4 regions of the Streptomyces sp. NBC_00212 genome follow, and region 2 is predicted to be linked to each of the others. Evidence: riboswitches for the same ligand, from Rfam matches in the RefSeq annotation. Region 2 holds a riboswitch; each other region holds the start of a gene.
The links. Region 2 has a riboswitch for cyclic di-AMP ahead of OHA17_RS33630 (C40 family peptidase). Riboswitches for the same ligand answer to the same signal wherever they lie in the genome.

Region 1 (4,184 bases), 3.2 Mb from region 2:
CTGGACGGGTGCGGCAGCGAGCAGAGGGCGAAAGGCGCCTGGTACGGGCGCTACCCGTACTGCTGGTCGTCGTGGGCTTCATCTTCGACGCCTCGACCCCGCCCGACCTCACCGCCGCCGCGCTGTTCGCGGGCGCGCCGGTCGCCGCCGCCCCTTTCTACTCGGGCCGCGGCACCGCTCTGGTGGGCCTGGGCTCGGTGGCCGCCGTCGTGGCGCTCTGGTTCATACACGATCTGCCCAACCTGGGCGAAGGGTCCAGCGAGCTTTTCACCGTGCTCACGGTGGGCGCGCTCGCCCTCGTCATCAACCGCATCCTGCGCCGCAGCGGCGAACAGCTCGCCTCCCAGCGCGTCATCGCGGAGACCGCCCAGCGCGCCGTGCTGCCCACGCCCGCGGCCCGCATCGGCGGGCTCAACGTCGCCGCGCGGTACGAGGCGGCGCAGGCGGACGCCTTCATCGGCGGCGACCTGTTCGCCGTGCAGGACACCCCGTACGGGGTCCGGCTCATCGTCGGCGACGTGCGCGGCAAGGGTCTCCAGGCGGTGGAGGCCGTCGCCGTGGTGATCGGCGCGTTCCGGGAGGCCGCCGAGCAGGAGTCCTCCCTGGAGGCGGTCACCCAGCGCCTGGAGCGGGCGCTGGCCCGCGAGGGCACCCGGCGCGACCGGCTGGATGCGGTCGAGGGGTTCACCACGGCGCTGCTCGCCGAGATCCCGCGCGGCGACGGCACCGTACGCCTGGTGAACCGGGGGCACCCCGAGCCGTTCATGCTGCACGCGGACGGCTCCCTCGACACGCTCGTGCCGGCCGAGCCCGCGCTGCCGCTCGGCATGGCCGACCTCGGGGTGTGGCCGGACCGGGCGGACGTGCACCCCTTCCCGGCGGGCGCGACGCTGCTGCTCTACACCGACGGCCTGTCCGAGGCGCGCGACGGCTCGGGCGTCTTCTACGACCCCGGCGCCCGGCTGCGCGGCGCGATCTTCCCCGGCCCGGACGAGGTCCTGGACGCGCTCGTCGACGACGTACGCCGGTACACGGGCGGCGGCGCCAGCGACGACATGGCGCTGCTCGCGGTGGCCCGCCCGGCCGAGGGCCAGCCGGAGCGGCGCCGCACGGTGAGGATCGTGAAGTAGCTCGGTCACCGCGACATGAGGGCGTCACGGTGTGTGCCCGAAGGGTCTCCCTGCGCATAACAATTGACACACCGTCAGGAATTGGGTGTGACGAGGGTGGCCCTGAGAGGTTGTCAACTCGCCCGGTTTAAACCGGCTATGGGGTACTAAGTCCTGGCCAGGACCGTTAACGATCAGTGGGAACGGCTTGGATTCCACCCCCGCCGTCTATTAACGTTCGATAACGCAGCGCGGTCGTCCCAGCCGCCGCAAAGGCGGCACCGTGCGCATGCGCCGAATCCCGCGAGGGAACCGGGGAACCACCAACGTGGGGTGAATCGGGCGTCCGTCATGGGCACTCGTAGGAGACCTTCCTGCTCCGAACCCGTCAGCTAACCCGGTAGGCGAGAAGGAAGGAAAGGAGCGCGCCCTCGTGGCGTCCAACGAGCCTGCCCTCGACACCCCCACATCTCCGGTTTCGCTGTACGGGGACGTACCCGGCGAGAACGAGAGCTGGGAGGAGTGGGACCCGACCGAGGAGTCCGTGCGCCCGGTCCGCGGCCGGCACCGGGTGGCCAAGCAGCGCGGCGGGCTCGCCCGCAGCTCCACCGTGCTGGGCGTCGGCGTCATCGCCGCGGTCGGCGCGGGCGGCATGGCCACCGCGCAGACCAAGCCGCCGGTCTCCATATCGCTGCCGGACTCCATATCCGAGAGCCTGCCCGACCTCGGGTCGCTGCCCGGCGTCGGCGAGCTGGTCTCGCACGACAGCCCGGACGCCCCGAAGACCGCCGCCGCCAGGGCCGATCAGAAGATCGCCGCCGCGCCGCTGACCATGACCGGTCTTTCCACGAGCGAGGCCGAGCAGGGCGCCACTGACGCGGGTGAGGCGCTGCGCGCCCGCATCCTCCAGCAGGCCGAGCAGCAGAAGGCCGGTGCGATCGCCGAGGCGAAGGCCGCCGCGCAGAAGGCCGCGGCGGAGAAGGCGGCCGCCGACGCCAAGGCCAAGCAGGACGCGGCCGCCGCCAAGGCCGCCGCCGAGAAGAAGGCGGCCGAGGAGGCAGCGGCCAAGAAGGCGGAGGAGGAGCGGCTGGCCAAGCTGGCCGCGAGCTACTCGCTGCCGGTCGGCTCGTACACGATCACCTCCACCTTCGGCGAGGCCGGCTCGATGTGGTCCTCCGGCCACCACACCGGCCTCGACTTCGCGGCCCCCACGGGCACGCCGCTCAAGGCGATCCACTCCGGCACGATCAAGTCGGCGGGCTGGGCCGGTGCGTACGGCTACCGCACGGTGATCACGCTGGATGACGGCAGTGAGCTCTGGTACTGCCACCAGTCGTCGCTGGCGGTGAGTGTGGGGCAGAAGGTGTCCACGGGGGATGTCATCGGCCGCGTCGGTGCGACCGGCAACGTGACGGGCCCGCACCTCCACCTTGAGGTGCACACGCCTTCCGGCACGGGCATCGACCCGATGACGTGGCTCCAGTCGAAGGGGCTGAACCCCTAACCCCGCTTTCGCCCTCGGGCCGTGCGTGGTTGCTCGCGCAGTTCCCCGCGCCCCGAGCAGGGTTGTCCTTGGGCGGGGTGCCCCGGAATAGCCGTCCCCGTATGGGAGTTGATCACCCCATGACCTCTCTCCGTACGCTCGGCAGCTCCGACCTCTCCGTCTTCCCCCTCTCCCTCGGCGGCAACGTCTTCGGCTGGACGGCCGACCAGGACCAGTCCTTCGCCGTCCTGGACGCCTACACCCACGGCGGCGGCAACTTCGTCGACACCGCCGACCTGTACTCGGCCTGGGCGGAGGGCAACTCCGGCGGCGAGTCCGAGACGATCATCGGGAAGTGGCTGGCCGCCCGCGGCAACCGGGACGACGTGGTCGTGGCCACCAAGGTCGGCGCCCTGCCCGGGTACAAGGGCCTGGCCCCGACCAACATCAAGGCCGCCGTGGAGGAGTCGCTGCGCCGCCTCGGCACCGACTACATCGACCTGTACTACACGCACTTCGACGACCCCTCCGTCCCCGTCGAGGAGATCGTCACCGCCCTCGACCAGCTGGTGCGGGACGGCAAGGTCCGCGCGCTCGGCGCCTCCAACATCAGCCCGGAGCGGCTCCAGGAGTCCCTGGACTTCTCCGACCGCGAGGGCCTCGCCAAGTACGCGGTGCTTCAGCCGCACTACAACCTGGTCTCGCGCGGCACCTACGAGGGCGCCCTCCAGGAGACCGCGTCCCGCGCCGGCCTGGCCGCCGTCCCCTACTTCGCGCTCGCCTCCGGCTTCCTCACTGGCAAGTACCGTCCGGGCCAGTCGGTGAACAGCCAGCGGGCCGAGGGCGCGGGCCAGCACCTGGAGACCGAGCGGGGCCGCAAGGTGCTCGCCGCGCTCGACCGGATCGCCCAGGAGACCGGCGCGGAGATCGCCACGGTGGCGCTGGCCTGGCTGGCCGCCCGGCCGACCGTCGCCGCGCCCATCGCCTCGGCCCGTACCGTCGAGCAGCTCCCGGCGCTGCTCGCGGTCGCCGACCTGGAGCTGACCGACGCACAGCTCTCCGAGCTGACGGCCGCCTCAGCGTAGGTACGGGTTGTACTGCCCCGGGCCCCCGGCCGGGCCCGGCTGCCCGTAGGGAACCTGCGGAACGTAGGGAGCGTACGGCGCGTACTGCGCGTGCTGGGTGTAGGGGTGCGGCGGGCCCGGCTGCGGGGGCAGCCAGATCCGGCCCGTGGCCCCCGCCGCGTACAGCAGCGCCGGGCCTGCGACCGGCTTGCGCTCCCACAGATGGTGGAGCAGCTCCTGCTCGCGGGCCGCGAAGTCGGGTCCGGGGCCGACGGCGCCCGCGCTGCGGTAGGCGCGGTGCCGCAGGAAGGCGAGCGCGGTCGCGAACGCCTCGTACTCGGCGACCGCCCGTGCCGCCGGCTTCCCCCCGAACGTGCGGTGCGCGAAGTCGCGGGCCGCCGCGCGGGCCCGCATCGAGGACAGCGCGAGCGGCTCCGCGGGCCCGAGCCAGCCGGCCGCGGCGTAGGCGGGCAGCTCGGCGGCGACCGTGCGCAGCTCGCGCTGCCGGCTCCAGATCGCGAGCCAGGT
Region 2 (4,184 bases):
TCGGCGGGGCGCTCGCGGCCCTGCGACTGCTGCGCGCGCAGCCGGAGTTGGCGGGCCGGGCCCGCGCCGTCGCCGCCGAACTGCACGGCCGGCTCACCGCCGCCGGGCACCTGGCGGTACGTCCCGATGCCGCGGTCGTCTCCGTGCGGGCCCCCTCGCCGGAGGCCGCGGTGGCCTGGGCGGGGGACTGCCGCGAAGCCGGGCTCGTGGTCGGCTGCTTCCGGCCGCCGTCGGTGCCGGACGGCATCTCGCGGATCCGGCTGACCGCCCGTGCGGATCTGACGGAGCGCCAGATCGACAGGGCCGTGGGCGCGATCCTGAGGACCGCGCCCACGGCCTGACGGCTCGTCAATTCGCTGTGCTGCCCCTCAATTCGCTGTGCTGAGAGTGGAGATGAAGCGTTGCCAGGCCGGGGCGCCGAAGAGCAGCGCGGGCCCGTCGATCCGTTGGGAGTCGCGGACGGCAAGCAGCTCGCCATTGAGCCGGGCCGTCTCGACACAGTTGTTCATGCCCACGCTGCGGCTGCTGCGCCGCCAGGTGGCAGTCGTGAGGGAAGTACTGGAAGGAACGTGCGCAGGGCGTGCGGACATCATGCCTCCCCACTCGCCATGAACTAGCCCGGTTCCCCCCGGGCTATCCGGGCGATGAGATCCAACGAGTCCTCGGAGGAGAGCGCGAGTGCCTGGACGGTCAGGAATGCGGCACTGTACGCCTCAAGGTCTTCTCTCCGTTCGAGGTAGAGGCTACTCGTCAGATGGTCGATAACAACCACATCCAGATCTGAAATGGCCGGAAATGAAAAGATAATGAAAGGGCCGGTGAGGCCGACATAGCCGCCGTAATGGAAAGGGATGACCTGCAACCGCACGTGCGGCAGTGCGGCGAGCTGCAGCAAATGCCGTAACTGGTCCCGCATGGCCGCCGGGCCGCCCACTCGCCGACGCAATACCGCCTCGTCGAGCACCGCGCTGAGCACCAGCGGCGGATCGCCGCGCAGCACCTCCTGGCGGGCGATCCGCACCTCCACGAGCGAGTCCACCTTGTCCGACGGCAGCCCCCCGAGCGCGGCCCGCGTCACCGCCCGCGCGTACGCCGGCGTCTGCAAAAGCCCCGGCACCACCGAGGTCTCCAGCGTGCGAGCCGAGCGCGCCTGCGACTCCAGGCTGATGAAATCGCGGTACTGCGTCGGCAGCAGGCCCCGGTACGCATGCGCCCAGTCCACCCCGGCGCCGCCCGCCGAATCGGCCAACGCCTGCAAAAGCGCGCGGAGTTCGGGGTCGCGCACCCCGTACGCTTCGAGCAGCCGGGCCACGTCCGCCGGCTTCACGCCACTGCGACCGGTCTCGATCCGGCTCACCTTCGACTGGTGCCAGCCGACCAGACCGGCCGCCTCACCACTCGTGAGACCCGTGTCGTCGCGCAGCTTGCGCAACTCCTCGCCGAGCTTGCGTCTGCGCACCGCCGGCCCGTGCCCCATAGCCGCCTCCTTCGTCTCCGGCGATGGGTAAGTGTGAGCCCAAATACGGTCTACCGTCGGAGAGTTCACTGCTTTGAGCGACAGATATATGCATATCTTGGTGGATCGCACCCGAGACCGGCACGATGAGTGGCACTCTGACGCGAAGCACAATCCGAGGCCGATGTCGTCTTCGCGAGCGCTCAACCGCTACGAGTCTTCAAGCCGGCCCGGGTGGGAAAGGGACAGCGTCGCCATGGCAGACCACCTCGAAGCAACCCTCACTCTGCCGAGCGATCCCGCCTCGGTCTCCGCGGCACGGAGGTACGTCGCCGGGGTCCTTGCCGACTGGGGCCTGCCGACCGACGCCGAGGCCGCCGACACGATCCGCCTCATCGTCTCCGAGCTCGCCACCAACGCCGTGCAGCACACCTTCGGCCAGTCGCCCACCTTCACCGTGGACGTCCAGCTGGAGCGCGAGGAGGAGCTGCGGATCGGGGTGACCGACAGCCACCCGCGCTGGCCGAAACGATTGCCCGCCGCCGTCCAGCAGGACAACGGCCGGGGCATGGTGATCATCCGCTGGCTCGCGGCCGAGTGCGGCGGCCGGCTCTCGGTCGCGCCCACCGCGGACGGCGGCAAGACGGTCTGGATCGCCCTGCCGTGGACGGCGCCGGTCCAGAGCGGCTAGGGCCGCGCGTCCCAGACAAGATCCGCCGGACAGGCCCTAGAGACGTGCCGAGGGCGCCCGAGGGCGTCCCGGTGCGCGGGACACGCACCGGGACGCCCGGTCTGGCGGCGCGTCAGCCCACCCGCCCGTACAGGACGCTGTGGCTCCAGATCCGCTCCAGGCGGACCACCGTGCCGGCCTTGGGGGAGTGCCAGATCCTGCCGTTCCCGGCGTAGATCCCCACGTGGTACACCCGGCCTCCCGAGTGGAAGAACACCAGGTCCCCGGCCTTGCGGGACGAGGCCGAGACATGCCGGGAGCCGTTGTACTGCTGCTGGGCGGTGCGGGGCAGCTTGCGGCCCGCCTGCTTGAACGAGTAGAGCGTGAGCCCCGAGCAGTCGAACCGGTACGGGCCCGTGGCGCCGAACTGGTAGGGCGATCCCTTCTTCGACGCGGCCACGTGGAGCGCCCTGGTGGCCACGGCGGCGGCGTTCGCCTCGGGCGTGCTGCCCGGTGCCAGCGTCATCGCGCCCGTCACGGCGAGGGTGAGGGCACAGACGGTGCCGAGGCGGACCGCCAGCGACGAGACGTGTGTGTGCGCGGTCATGCGCAACCCTTCGTCAAACCGCCTGCGAAGGATGACCTGTCGGGTTCGGACTGGCGAAGACGCCCGGCCGCGCATGCGGCTTCACCCCGAGGGACGGCCGGGGTACGGCCCTCCCGAAGTACTCGGGTCCTCCACTCCTGCCGGTCCACTCTTGTCGACCAGTCGTCCGGAACGGCGGCAGGACTCGGCGTCCGCCCGGACCGCCCCGCCGCGGTGGCGGGGGCTTGTCGTCCTAGGGATCTTCACGCACCGACTGTCGGATTTACGGCCCGAAACGGCTTTGTGTGAGGGTGCTCACGACTGCCTGGTTCGGGTGGACAGGGGCCGTTCGGCGCTACTGCAAATGGGGCTGACGAGCCCTGTACCAGCAACGGAAGGATCGATTCAGCAGATTGTCCACGGCCCGTAAGCAACTCATAAGGGCCGGCGAAAGTAGCCGCCGGTGGGCCGAACGGGGGTAGCCCGTCTGGTGCGTTTCGTCGGCCCTATGAGCGCGTCGGGTATCCCTCGCGGTTCCGGGTGCACTCACCCCGTCGTCTGCGGGGGCACCGTGAGCCGCCCCGCGCGGCGCTCGCCGTCCAGGATCCGCAGCGCCCGCGTCAGCGTCTGCGCGTGTACATGGGCCTCCCCGCGCTGGTGCATCAGCGTCAGGGCCTCCTTCAGCGCGGCCGCCCGGCCGACCAGGGCCTGGGCGGCCCTGAGGGCGGCGTACGTGTCGTGGCCGTGCGCCGGATTGATCCGGCCGAGCAGGTCGACCACTTCGAGGTAGGAGTCGATGAATTCGGCCTCGGCGCGCGTCAGCGCGGGCAGCGGCGGCAGTTCCGGTGGCAGCACGGCGGTTCACCTCCCGCGCAGCGACGTCTTGCGGCTTTCGAGTACGTGATCGGCGAGCCCGTACGCCACGGCGCCCGCGGCGTCGAAGACCACGTCCCGCTCGATGTCGGCGGTCACCTGCTCCGGGGTCCTTCCCGTGTGCCGAGCGAGGAGTTCGGTCAACAGCACGCGCCCACGCAGGATTTCGGCCGCCTGGATCTCCAGATCGGACGGCTGCCCCTGCACCGCCTCCTCGATGGCCGGCTGCTGGAGGAGCACCCGGGAGCCGGGCTGTACGGCGCGCTTTCCGGGCGCGCCGGCCGCGAGCAGCAGCGCGGCCACCGAGCTCGCCTGGCCCAGGCAGAAAGTCTGCACATCGCAGGTGACGAACTGCATCGTGTCGTGGATCGCAGCCATCGCGGTGAGTGAGCCGCCGGGGGAGTTGATGTAGAGCGAGATGTCCCGGTCCGGGTCCGCGTGCTCCAGGTGCATGAACTGGGCCATCACGTCGTTGGCCGAAGCGTCGTCGACCGGGGTGCCGAGAAAGATGATCCGCTCCTCGAAGAGCTTGGAGTACGGATCGAGCGTGCGGATGCCCGAGGCGGTGCGCTCCTGGAACTCGGGCAGCACGTAGCGGG
Region 3 (4,184 bases), 760 kb from region 2:
GTCAGCCATTGCCCGGCCAGTTGCCGTTCCATGTTTCCCGTCCCGCCGTCGTCCGGTGCGTGCGCGTGCCGGTTACTCCGCCGCCCGGACCCGCTCGTGGTGCAGGAGGACGACGCCGTTGCCGAAGGTGCGGGTCTCGACGAGGCGCAGCTTGTGCGTGTCGGCGTGCGAGGTCGAGAAGAGGCGCTTGCCGGTGCCGAGCAGGACCGGGTGGACGTAGAGGCGGTACTCGTCGATGAGGTCGTGGCGCCGGAACGTGGCGGCGAGATTCGCCCCGCCGATCACGAGGTCCCCGCCGGGGCGCGCCTTGAGCTCCTCGATCTCCGCCGGGACGACCTCGTGTTCGACCGTGGTGTTCCAGTCGGCCTTCTGGAGGGTCCGGGAGTACACGATCTTCGGCATCTCCCGCCAGATTCCGGCGAATTCGACCACCGGCGGGGAGGCGGAAGGGTCGGTGTCGGCGGTGGGCCAGTACTCGGCCATGAGCTCATGGGTCACGCGCCCGCTGATGAAGGCGCCCATGGGCCTGAGCTGTTCGTTGACGTACCCGTGCAGCTCGTCGTCGACCATGTGCCAGTCGATTTCGCCCTCGGGCCCCGCGAAAAAGCCGTCGAGAGAGACCGACATGGGAAGGATGATCTTTCTCATCGCAGTCACCTGCGCGACGATACGCCCGCCCTCGCCGACATTCCCGTCAAGGGCGCCCGCTCTTCTTCGTGTGTTTCAACGCCCTGCGCGCACTAGTTGTCGCCGGTGTTCGGCGCGGTCAGGGCGGCCAGGGCCGCCCCCTCGATCGTGGTCGTCGGCTTGAAGAGCGGGTCGAGGCCGCCCGCCGTCAGGATCCGCAGATGCCACGGCCGTACGCACACCACGCCGAGGTGGCCGTCGCGCGCCCGGATTCTCCGGTACGCCCGGCACAGCAGGGTGAGGGCGGCGCAGTCGAAGAAGTCGACGGGCCGCAGGTCCACGATCACGCGGGCACCGGCCGGCTGCGTGGCGGCGTCGAGGTGCAGCTGCACGCCGGGCGCGGAGGCCAGGTCGACGGTGCCCTGGACCTCGACCACCGTGAACCCCTGCATCAGGTACGTACGGGCGTTGCAGCACCGGTCCGGCAGCAGGCCCGGCGGAAGCGGAACAGGCGCCGAGACGGATGGCCGAGCGGTGGTTCCCATGGCAGCTCCCGGTCCAGAACTGTCCCCCGCGGGCGCGGAGGTACTCGGTTGTCGGGCAGTCACCGTGGTCCCGGGGTGACGCACTACCACCCTAGGAATATGGCCGCATGCAGAAACGTGCAGCCTTCGATTTGTTCACCCTGGGGGGTGAACGAAATTTGCGCCGCTCCCCGTTTGAACACCGCACACGGGGAGCGAAGCCGCTCCGGCACCCCTGCCTACCGACCTGCTGGAGTCGAAACCCCGTCGGCGGACGGCCAGTTGGGGTCGTCGGCTCGGTCGGCCGGGCGCCCTCCTCAAGCACCCGGCCCCGAGGACGGCCGTCAGTACGCCCCGAAGACGTTGTCGATCGAGCCGTACCTGTTGGCGGCGTAGTTGCACGCGGCGGTGATGTTGGCCACCGGGTCGTAGAGGTCCAGGGCCGTGCCGGGCACGTGGAAGGCGGCGAACGTGGGCTGGATGACCTGGAGGAGTCCCTTGGAGGGCGTTCCGGCCACCGCGTTGGAGTCCCAGTTGTTGATCGCGAGGGGGTTGCCCGACGACTCGCGCATGATGTTGCGGTAGATGCCGTTGTAGCTGCCCGGGATGCCGTGCTGGGCCATGATGTCCAGCGACTGCTTGATCCAGCCGTCCAGGTTGTTGGCGTACTTCGGCGCACTGGCCGTGGTCGCGGTGGTCGCCGTGGTGAGGCTCGTCGTGCGGGCCGAGCGGTCGGCACGGTCGGCCGAGGCGGCCCGGGCGGGGGCTCCCACGGTGAGCTTGAGGCCGGGCTGGATCAGGGCCGGGTTGCCGCCGATGACGCTCTGGTTGTCCTGGTACAGCTGCTTCCAGCCGCCGCTCACGTTGAGGGCGTCGGCGATCTTGGCGAGCGAGTCGCCGGCGACGACGGCGTAGCTCGTGGGGGCCGCCTTCACCGCCGTGACCGGCTTGGCCACCACGGTGGCGGCCGAGTGGACCGACGCCGGCGCGGCGGCGGCCGTGGTCGCGCCGATCACCGGAATGGCGAGTACGGCGCCGCCCGTACCGGCAGCGGCGAGGCCCCGGGAGAACGAGCTGGACTTGGGGCGGCGGTGCTTGCCCTTTGCAGGCATGGTGAATTCCTCTCCTTCGCCTGCGAGGTGAGCTGTCGGGTTCGGACGCGGAGATGTCCGGTCGCGGCGCAGGCGACTTCACCCCAGCCGTTCCGGAATCCGGATCGGCGGCTTACCTGGGTCCCCCGCTCCTGCCATACGTGTGTGGGAGGGTCCGGACGGCGGCAGGATTCGGCGTTCCATCCGGATTGACGGTGAACTTAAGCGAATAGGCCGAGTGGAAACAAGCTCAGAATTCAATGGGCGCGATCCGGGATATAGATCCACTTAAATCCACACCCGGCGACCACCCCGCCCGAGGCCCCCAACTCGCTTTCCGGCCAACCGAAATGACCCTGCCGGACCCGGGCCCCCATCACCCGGCACGTGACCCAATTCACTCGCCCGCCGAGCAACCAAACAGACCACCCACAAAAGAGGCGAGCCTCACTCAATAGCGGCCAATTCGGACATTACAAAACCCGGAGTGGCGGCGCCCCAAAATGCCCTATATTGGACAATCGGGCCCTCTCTTGTGTCCCACGCCACGCATACCGGCGACAGCACACGCCTCCCGGACGTCGTAGCCGTTTTAGATCCTGCTCACAGGCCCCTCTCCACGGTGGAGCCCGGGCGGCAGAGAGGTGGAACGGTGATCCGAGAGGGTGCGGAGTACGACGTCCTGGTGGTCGGGGGCGCGGGGGTGGACATCCGGCGGCCGTCGGCGGCCACGAGGTTCACCGCGCGCCGGGTGCCCGCCGGGGAGGTCAGCGGGGCGAAGGGGACATCGCCCTCGGCCGGCAGCTCGCGGACCTGTGAGCCGGGCCAGTCGTCGCCGACGCAGTCGATCACGCCGACCTCCAGCCCCAGTGCCCGCGCCCGAGGGCCACGTTCGCGCGGTGTGCCCGGGCCGCTCCTCGATCGGGCCGACCTGCACCAAGTCGGCGAGCGGAACCGGCAGGGAGGCGACGCGTACGACCCCGGACTGGCCGACCAGCACCGGGAGTTCGCGCTCCGCTGCGACCTCGTGTTCTTCAGCGCGGCGGCCGCGGGCGACAACACCCCCGCGCTGATGCGGGAGATCCTCCGCGAGGGCCGCGCGGACACAGTGGTCGCCACGGCCGGCGCCGAGGGCTCCTGCCTCCTCACCCGGGACGGCCGCTTCGGCGCGCTGGCGGGCACCCATGCCTGCACGGCTCCGGTGGCCACCGAGCCCATCTCGCGGAAAAGTCTGCTGGCGGCGTATCAGATCGCTTGAGATCATTCCGACGTTCGAGGTCGGGCATCCGGCGCCGAGCGCCCGGTGCCGCCAACTGGCGCCCTGAACAAGCCCTTATTACGCCGTATCAAGTCCTGTCAGGAAGAAACATGAACGCCATCAGCGAATTCAAGAACATTCCCCCGACCACGCTCGCCGACGTGCTGGGCCGCGAGCAGGTCATGGATATCGGCATTCGCCCTTTGTGGTCCCCGATGCCGCGCATCGCGGGTCCCGCATTCACCGTGCGGTGCCCCGCGGGCGACAATCTCATGCTGCACGCGGCCATCCACCGCGCGGAGCCGGGTTCTGTCATCGTCGTCGAATCGGGCGACCTGGACTACGCGCTCGCCGGCGGAAACGTGTGCGCCGTCGCCCAACGCCGGGGAATCGCGGCGTTCGTGGCCGACGGGGTCATTCGTGACCTCGCCGAGGTCCGCGAGTTGGGCTTTCCCGTGTTCGCCCGGGGTGTCATTCCCATCCCCGGAACCAAGAAGGCCGTGGCCCCGCTCAACGAGCCGGTGCGCTGCGGCGGGGTGCTGGTGAACGCCGGCGACATCGTGGTGGCCGACGAGGAGGGCATCGTGGTCACCCCCCGCGCGCGCTGGGAGCAGACGCTCCTGGACGCACAGCGCAAGTTGGCCAAGGAGGCCGGTGAATCCCTCGACGCGTGGGAGCAGACGC
Region 4 (4,184 bases), 5.1 Mb from region 2:
ACGCCGTCGTCATACCGAAAGCGTACGGGTCGCGGGGCCGTACGGGGCGGGGCAAGGTGGGCAGGGCCGATCGGCGGCGCACCGGGGCCTAAGGTCGGTACGAGCACCGCGCACCACATGAGAGACTGGTCTAGACAACCGTCAGAGATTTCGAAGGGCAACACCATGGCTGAGCGCCGCGTCAACGTCGGCTGGGCCGAGGGCCTGCACGCCCGCCCCGCGTCCATCTTCGTCCGTGCCGCCACGGCTGCCGGAGTCCCCATGACGATCGCCAAGGCCGACGGCAACCCGGTCAACGCCGCGTCCATGCTCGCGGTGCTCGGTCTGGGTGCGCAGGGCGGCGAGGAGATCGTGCTGGCCTCCGACGCCGAGGGCGCGGACGTCGCTCTCGACCGGCTGGCCAAGCTGGTCGCCGAGGGTCTTGAGGAACTCCCCGAGACCGTCTGATCCGGTCGACGGCACGTCCCGTCACATCGAAGGACCGCGGAACCCGAATTCGGGCTCGGCGGTCCTTTCGTTTCCCAGTAATGCGCGTGCGGGAAACGAATTGCGGGCAGCGCGATGCGGCGCCCCTTATCGCCTTTCTTTGTATACGGCCGTGCTGTTAAGTGCGGGCGCTCGCGGTGTTTACGGCATGTTGCGAAGTCCTCACGGCCGCGGGCCCGCGCAGCCGATGGGCGGAAAAGGATCGCTCCGCGTGCAGGGCGGTGAGCGAACGGGCGCGTTCGGCGTCGCCGCGGGCCACCGCGTCGGTGATCGCGCCGAGTTCGGCCCAGGCCTCGGCCGGGCGGGCCGGCGCCTCGACCGCGTACATCCAGGCGACCTTGTGCCTCAACTGCGTGAGCAGCGCGATGAGTCCGGGGCTCGCGGAGGCCTGGGCGAGCGTCTCGTGGAACCAGCCGCCCAGCGAGCGCAGGTCCTCGCCCTGACCGCGCCGGGCCCGGTCCTGACCCAGCCTCACCAGGCCGCGCAGCACCTTGAGATGGGCCTCGCTGCGGCGGCCCGCGGCCCGGGCGGCGGCCAACGGCTCAAGCACCAGGCGGAGTTCGAGGAGGTCGGCCGCCTCAAGGTCGGTGGGCTCGGCCACGCAGGCGCCGGCGTGTCTGCGGGTGGTGACGAACCCCTCGGACTCCAGGGTGCGCAGGGCCTCGCGGACCGGGACGCGCGAGACTCCGTAACGGCGTGCGAGGACTTCCTCGGTGAGCCGGCTGCCGCGCTCATGGACACCCGAGACGATATCGTCGCGGATTGCCGTGCATACCGAATGCGCCGGAATGCGCATGGCCGAACCTCCGCCTTAATCCCCGCGAAACGCGGTCGGGCAATGCCTGTTCCGTGACTCTATGGCAGGCCTTGTTAATTCCCGGTGACGGGCCGGAACCAATGGATATCTTTTGGCCAATGCCGAAGGCCCCCGGCAGCATGCCGGGGGCCTTCGGTGTGCGCGCGGACGTCTTGGACCTCTTGGACGTCTCGTACGCCTCGGATGTCTCGTACGGCTCGTACGGCTCGTACGTCTCAGACGTTCACGCCGTGCGAGCGCAGGTAGGCGACGGGGTCGATGTCCGAGCCGTAGTCCGGGCCGGTGCGGGCCTCGAAGTGGAGGTGAGGGCCGGTGGTGTTGCCTGTGTTGCCCGACAGGGCGATCTGCTGGCCCGGCTCGACGGACTGGCCGACGGAGACCTGGATGACCGAGAGGTGGCCGTACTGGGTGTACGTGCCGTCGTTCATCTTGATCACGACGTTGTTGCCGTACGCGCCGCCCCAGCCCGCCTCGACGACGGTGCCCAGACCCACGGCGTGCACCGAAGTGCCGCTCGCCGCATGGAAGTCGATGCCGGTGTGGCTGCCGGAGGACCACAGCGATCCGCCGGTCTTGTAGCCGGTGGACACATAACTGTCGGATATGGGGGCCACGAAGGTGTTGAGGCGCTTGCGCTCGGCCTCGCGCGCCGCGCGCTCCTTGGCCTCGCGCGCCTCCTTGGCCCGCTGCTCGGCCTTCGCCTTCGCGGCGGCCTCGGCTTCCGCCTTCGCCTTGGCCTTCGCGGCGGCCTGCTTCTGCGCGTCGGCCTGGGCCCCCACCTGGTCGGCGATGGTGTCGCCGATGACGATGGCCTGAGTCAGGCCCGTGTCGGCGGCGGCGGACGGAGCCGCCATGGCCGGGGAGGCGAGGGTGCCTACGACTCCGGCGGTGGCGAGGGTGGCGATGCCCGCGATGTTCGCGCTGCGGCGCGTCATACGGCTGGGCGCGCGATGCTTCCCGGTGGCACGGGTGAACGCCATGAAGTGGCGGTGTCCTTTCCTTCCATCTCGCCTACCGGGTTAGCTGACGGGTTCGGAGCAGGAAGGTCTCCTACGGGCTCCTCCGCGGGCGGAGGCGTCCGATTCACCCCAGGGACTGAGTGGGTCCCCGGCTCCCCAGGCTCGCGCCTTCGGGGACTCGGCGATCACTGTCCGGTGCCGCGGCTGCGACGGGTGGTGACGGACAGCGGGACCGACGCTAGACGGCTGATCTTTCAATCACCAAACAGACACCGGTTTTTGTAGCGCACGCCACATGACAGACAGGCAACCTCCCCAACAAACCGGACATTGCGCCGAAGATCAGGAGGACCCCGGCAGCGCATCCGCCACCGGGGTCCCGTGACCCTCGGCCGTCCGGGTGCCTCGACGGGCCCGGACGGTTCCTCAATCAGCCTGCTACGACGGTCACTTCACCGATTCCGAGCGCCCTGACGGGCTCCTCGATCTGTGCCGCGTCGCCCACCAGGACCGTGACGAGCCGGTCGGCCGGGAAGGCGTTGACGACGGCCGCCGTCGCCTCCACGGTGCCGGTCTCCGCGAGCAGCGCGTACAACTGCGCCTGGTAGTCGTCGGGCAGGAACTGCTCGACCTGGTCGGCCAGCGTTCCCGCGACGGCCGCCGCGGTCTCGTACTTGAGCGGCGCGACGCCCACCAGGTTCTGCACGGCCGTCTCGCGCTCGGCGTCCGTCAGACCCTCGGCCGCCAGCGTGCGCAGCACCTTCCACAGGTCGTCGAGGGCCGGGCCGGTGTTCGGGGTGTCGACCGAGCCGCTGATGGCGAGCATGGCCGCACCGCCGTCCGGGCCCGAGCGCAGCACCTGGCCGAACGCGCGAACGCCGTAGGTGTAGCCCTTCTCCTCGCGCAGCACCCGGTCCAGGCGCGAGGTGAGGGTGCCGCCCAGGCAGTACGTGCCGAGCACCTGGGCCGCCCAGACCCGGTCGTGCCGGTCGGCACCGATGCGGCCGATGAGCAGCTGGGTCTGGACCGCGCCGGGGCGGTCCACGATGACGACCCGGCCGGTGTCGTCGGCGGTGATCGGCGGCATGGGGCGCGGCTCGGCCGTGTTGCCGGTCCAGTCGCCCAGGGTGTCCGCGAGGATCGCGTCGAGGTCGGTGCCCGCCAGGTCGCCGACGACGACGGTGACCGTCGTCGCCGGGCGCACGTACGCCTCGTAGAAGGCGCGCACCGCGGCCGCGTCGATGGCGGCGACGGTCTCCTCGGTGCCCTGGCGGGGCCGGGACATGCGCGCGGAGGCCGGGAAGAGCTCCTTGGAGAGCTGCTTGGCGGCCCGCCGGGACGGGTTGGCCTGCTCGTGCGGGATCTCGTCGAGCCGGTTGCGTACGAGCCGCTCGACCTCGGAGTCGGCGAACGCGGGGGCCCGCAGCGCCTCGGCGAGCAGCGAGAGCGCCTTGGGCAGTCGCGAGACGGGCACTTCGAGGGAGATCCGGACGCCGGGGTGGTCGGCGTGCGCGTCGATGGTGGCGCCGCACCGCTCCAGCTCGGCGGCGAACTCCTCGGCCGAGTGCTTGTCGGTGCCCTCGGTCAGGGCGCGCGCCATGATCGTGGCGACGCCGTCGAGGCCCTCGGGCTCGGCGTCCAGCGGGGCCGCGAGGAAGATCTCCACGGCGACGACCTGCTGGCCCGGGCGGTGGCAGCGCAGCACGGTGAGGCCGTTGGGAAGCGTGCCGCGCTCGGGGGCCGGGAAGGCCCACGGCGTGGCGGTGCCGGCGGCCGGCTGCGGGTGGAACTCCATGGTCACGACAGCGTCCGTCACTGGCCCGCCTCTTCCTCTTCGTTGCCTGCCTCGGGTGCCTCGGTGGGCTCGTACACCAGGACCGCCCGGTTGTCGGGGCGCAGGGTCGCGGCGGCGACCGCCTTGA

Region 1: it holds a riboswitch for cyclic di-AMP, as region 2 does, so the genes downstream of both, OHA17_RS18805 (M23 family metallopeptidase) here and OHA17_RS33630 (C40 family peptidase) in region 2, are expected to answer to the same signal.
Region 3: it holds a riboswitch for cyclic di-AMP, as region 2 does, so the genes downstream of both, OHA17_RS37200 (transglycosylase SLT domain-containing protein) here and OHA17_RS33630 (C40 family peptidase) in region 2, are expected to answer to the same signal.
Region 4: it holds a riboswitch for cyclic di-AMP, as region 2 does, so the genes downstream of both, OHA17_RS10440 (M23 family metallopeptidase) here and OHA17_RS33630 (C40 family peptidase) in region 2, are expected to answer to the same signal.

The regions. Positions count from the first base shown of each region.
Region 1 is NZ_CP108115.1:4,120,304-4,124,487, reverse strand. It holds gene OHA17_RS18810 (PP2C family protein-serine/threonine phosphatase) at 9-1,130, shown strand; cyclic di-AMP (ydaO/yuaA leader) riboswitch at 1,392-1,531, shown strand; gene OHA17_RS18805 (M23 family metallopeptidase) at 1,543-2,613, shown strand; gene OHA17_RS18800 (aldo/keto reductase) at 2,733-3,677, shown strand; gene OHA17_RS18795 (PrsW family intramembrane metalloprotease) at 3,669-4,184, opposite strand, start outside.
Region 2 is NZ_CP108115.1:7,366,220-7,370,403, forward strand. It holds gene OHA17_RS33610 (8-amino-7-oxononanoate synthase) at 1-341, shown strand, start outside; gene OHA17_RS33615 (DUF397 domain-containing protein) at 369-593, opposite strand; gene OHA17_RS33620 (helix-turn-helix transcriptional regulator) at 614-1,477, opposite strand; gene OHA17_RS33625 (ATP-binding protein) at 1,713-2,147, shown strand; gene OHA17_RS33630 (C40 family peptidase) at 2,260-2,733, opposite strand; cyclic di-AMP (ydaO/yuaA leader) riboswitch at 2,737-2,920, opposite strand; gene OHA17_RS33635 (hypothetical protein) at 3,259-3,567, opposite strand; gene OHA17_RS33640 (ATP-dependent Clp protease proteolytic subunit) at 3,574-4,184, opposite strand, start outside.
Region 3 is NZ_CP108115.1:8,127,190-8,131,373, reverse strand. It holds gene OHA17_RS37215 (nucleoside deaminase) at 1-32, opposite strand, end outside; gene OHA17_RS37210 (dihydrofolate reductase family protein) at 73-648, opposite strand; gene OHA17_RS37205 (anti-sigma factor antagonist) at 741-1,172, opposite strand; gene OHA17_RS37200 (transglycosylase SLT domain-containing protein) at 1,496-2,263, opposite strand; cyclic di-AMP (ydaO/yuaA leader) riboswitch at 2,268-2,450, opposite strand; gene OHA17_RS37195 (hypothetical protein) at 2,846-3,094, opposite strand; gene OHA17_RS37190 (hypothetical protein) at 3,144-3,500, shown strand; gene OHA17_RS37185 (RraA family protein) at 3,611-4,184, shown strand, end outside.
Region 4 is NZ_CP108115.1:2,292,682-2,296,865, forward strand. It holds gene OHA17_RS10425 (GNAT family N-acetyltransferase) at 1-13, opposite strand, end outside; gene OHA17_RS10430 (HPr family phosphocarrier protein) at 166-447, shown strand; gene OHA17_RS10435 (GntR family transcriptional regulator) at 605-1,282, opposite strand; gene OHA17_RS10440 (M23 family metallopeptidase) at 1,519-2,283, opposite strand; cyclic di-AMP (ydaO/yuaA leader) riboswitch at 2,297-2,456, opposite strand; gene OHA17_RS10445 (M16 family metallopeptidase) at 2,693-4,057, opposite strand; gene OHA17_RS10450 (M16 family metallopeptidase) at 4,075-4,184, opposite strand, start outside.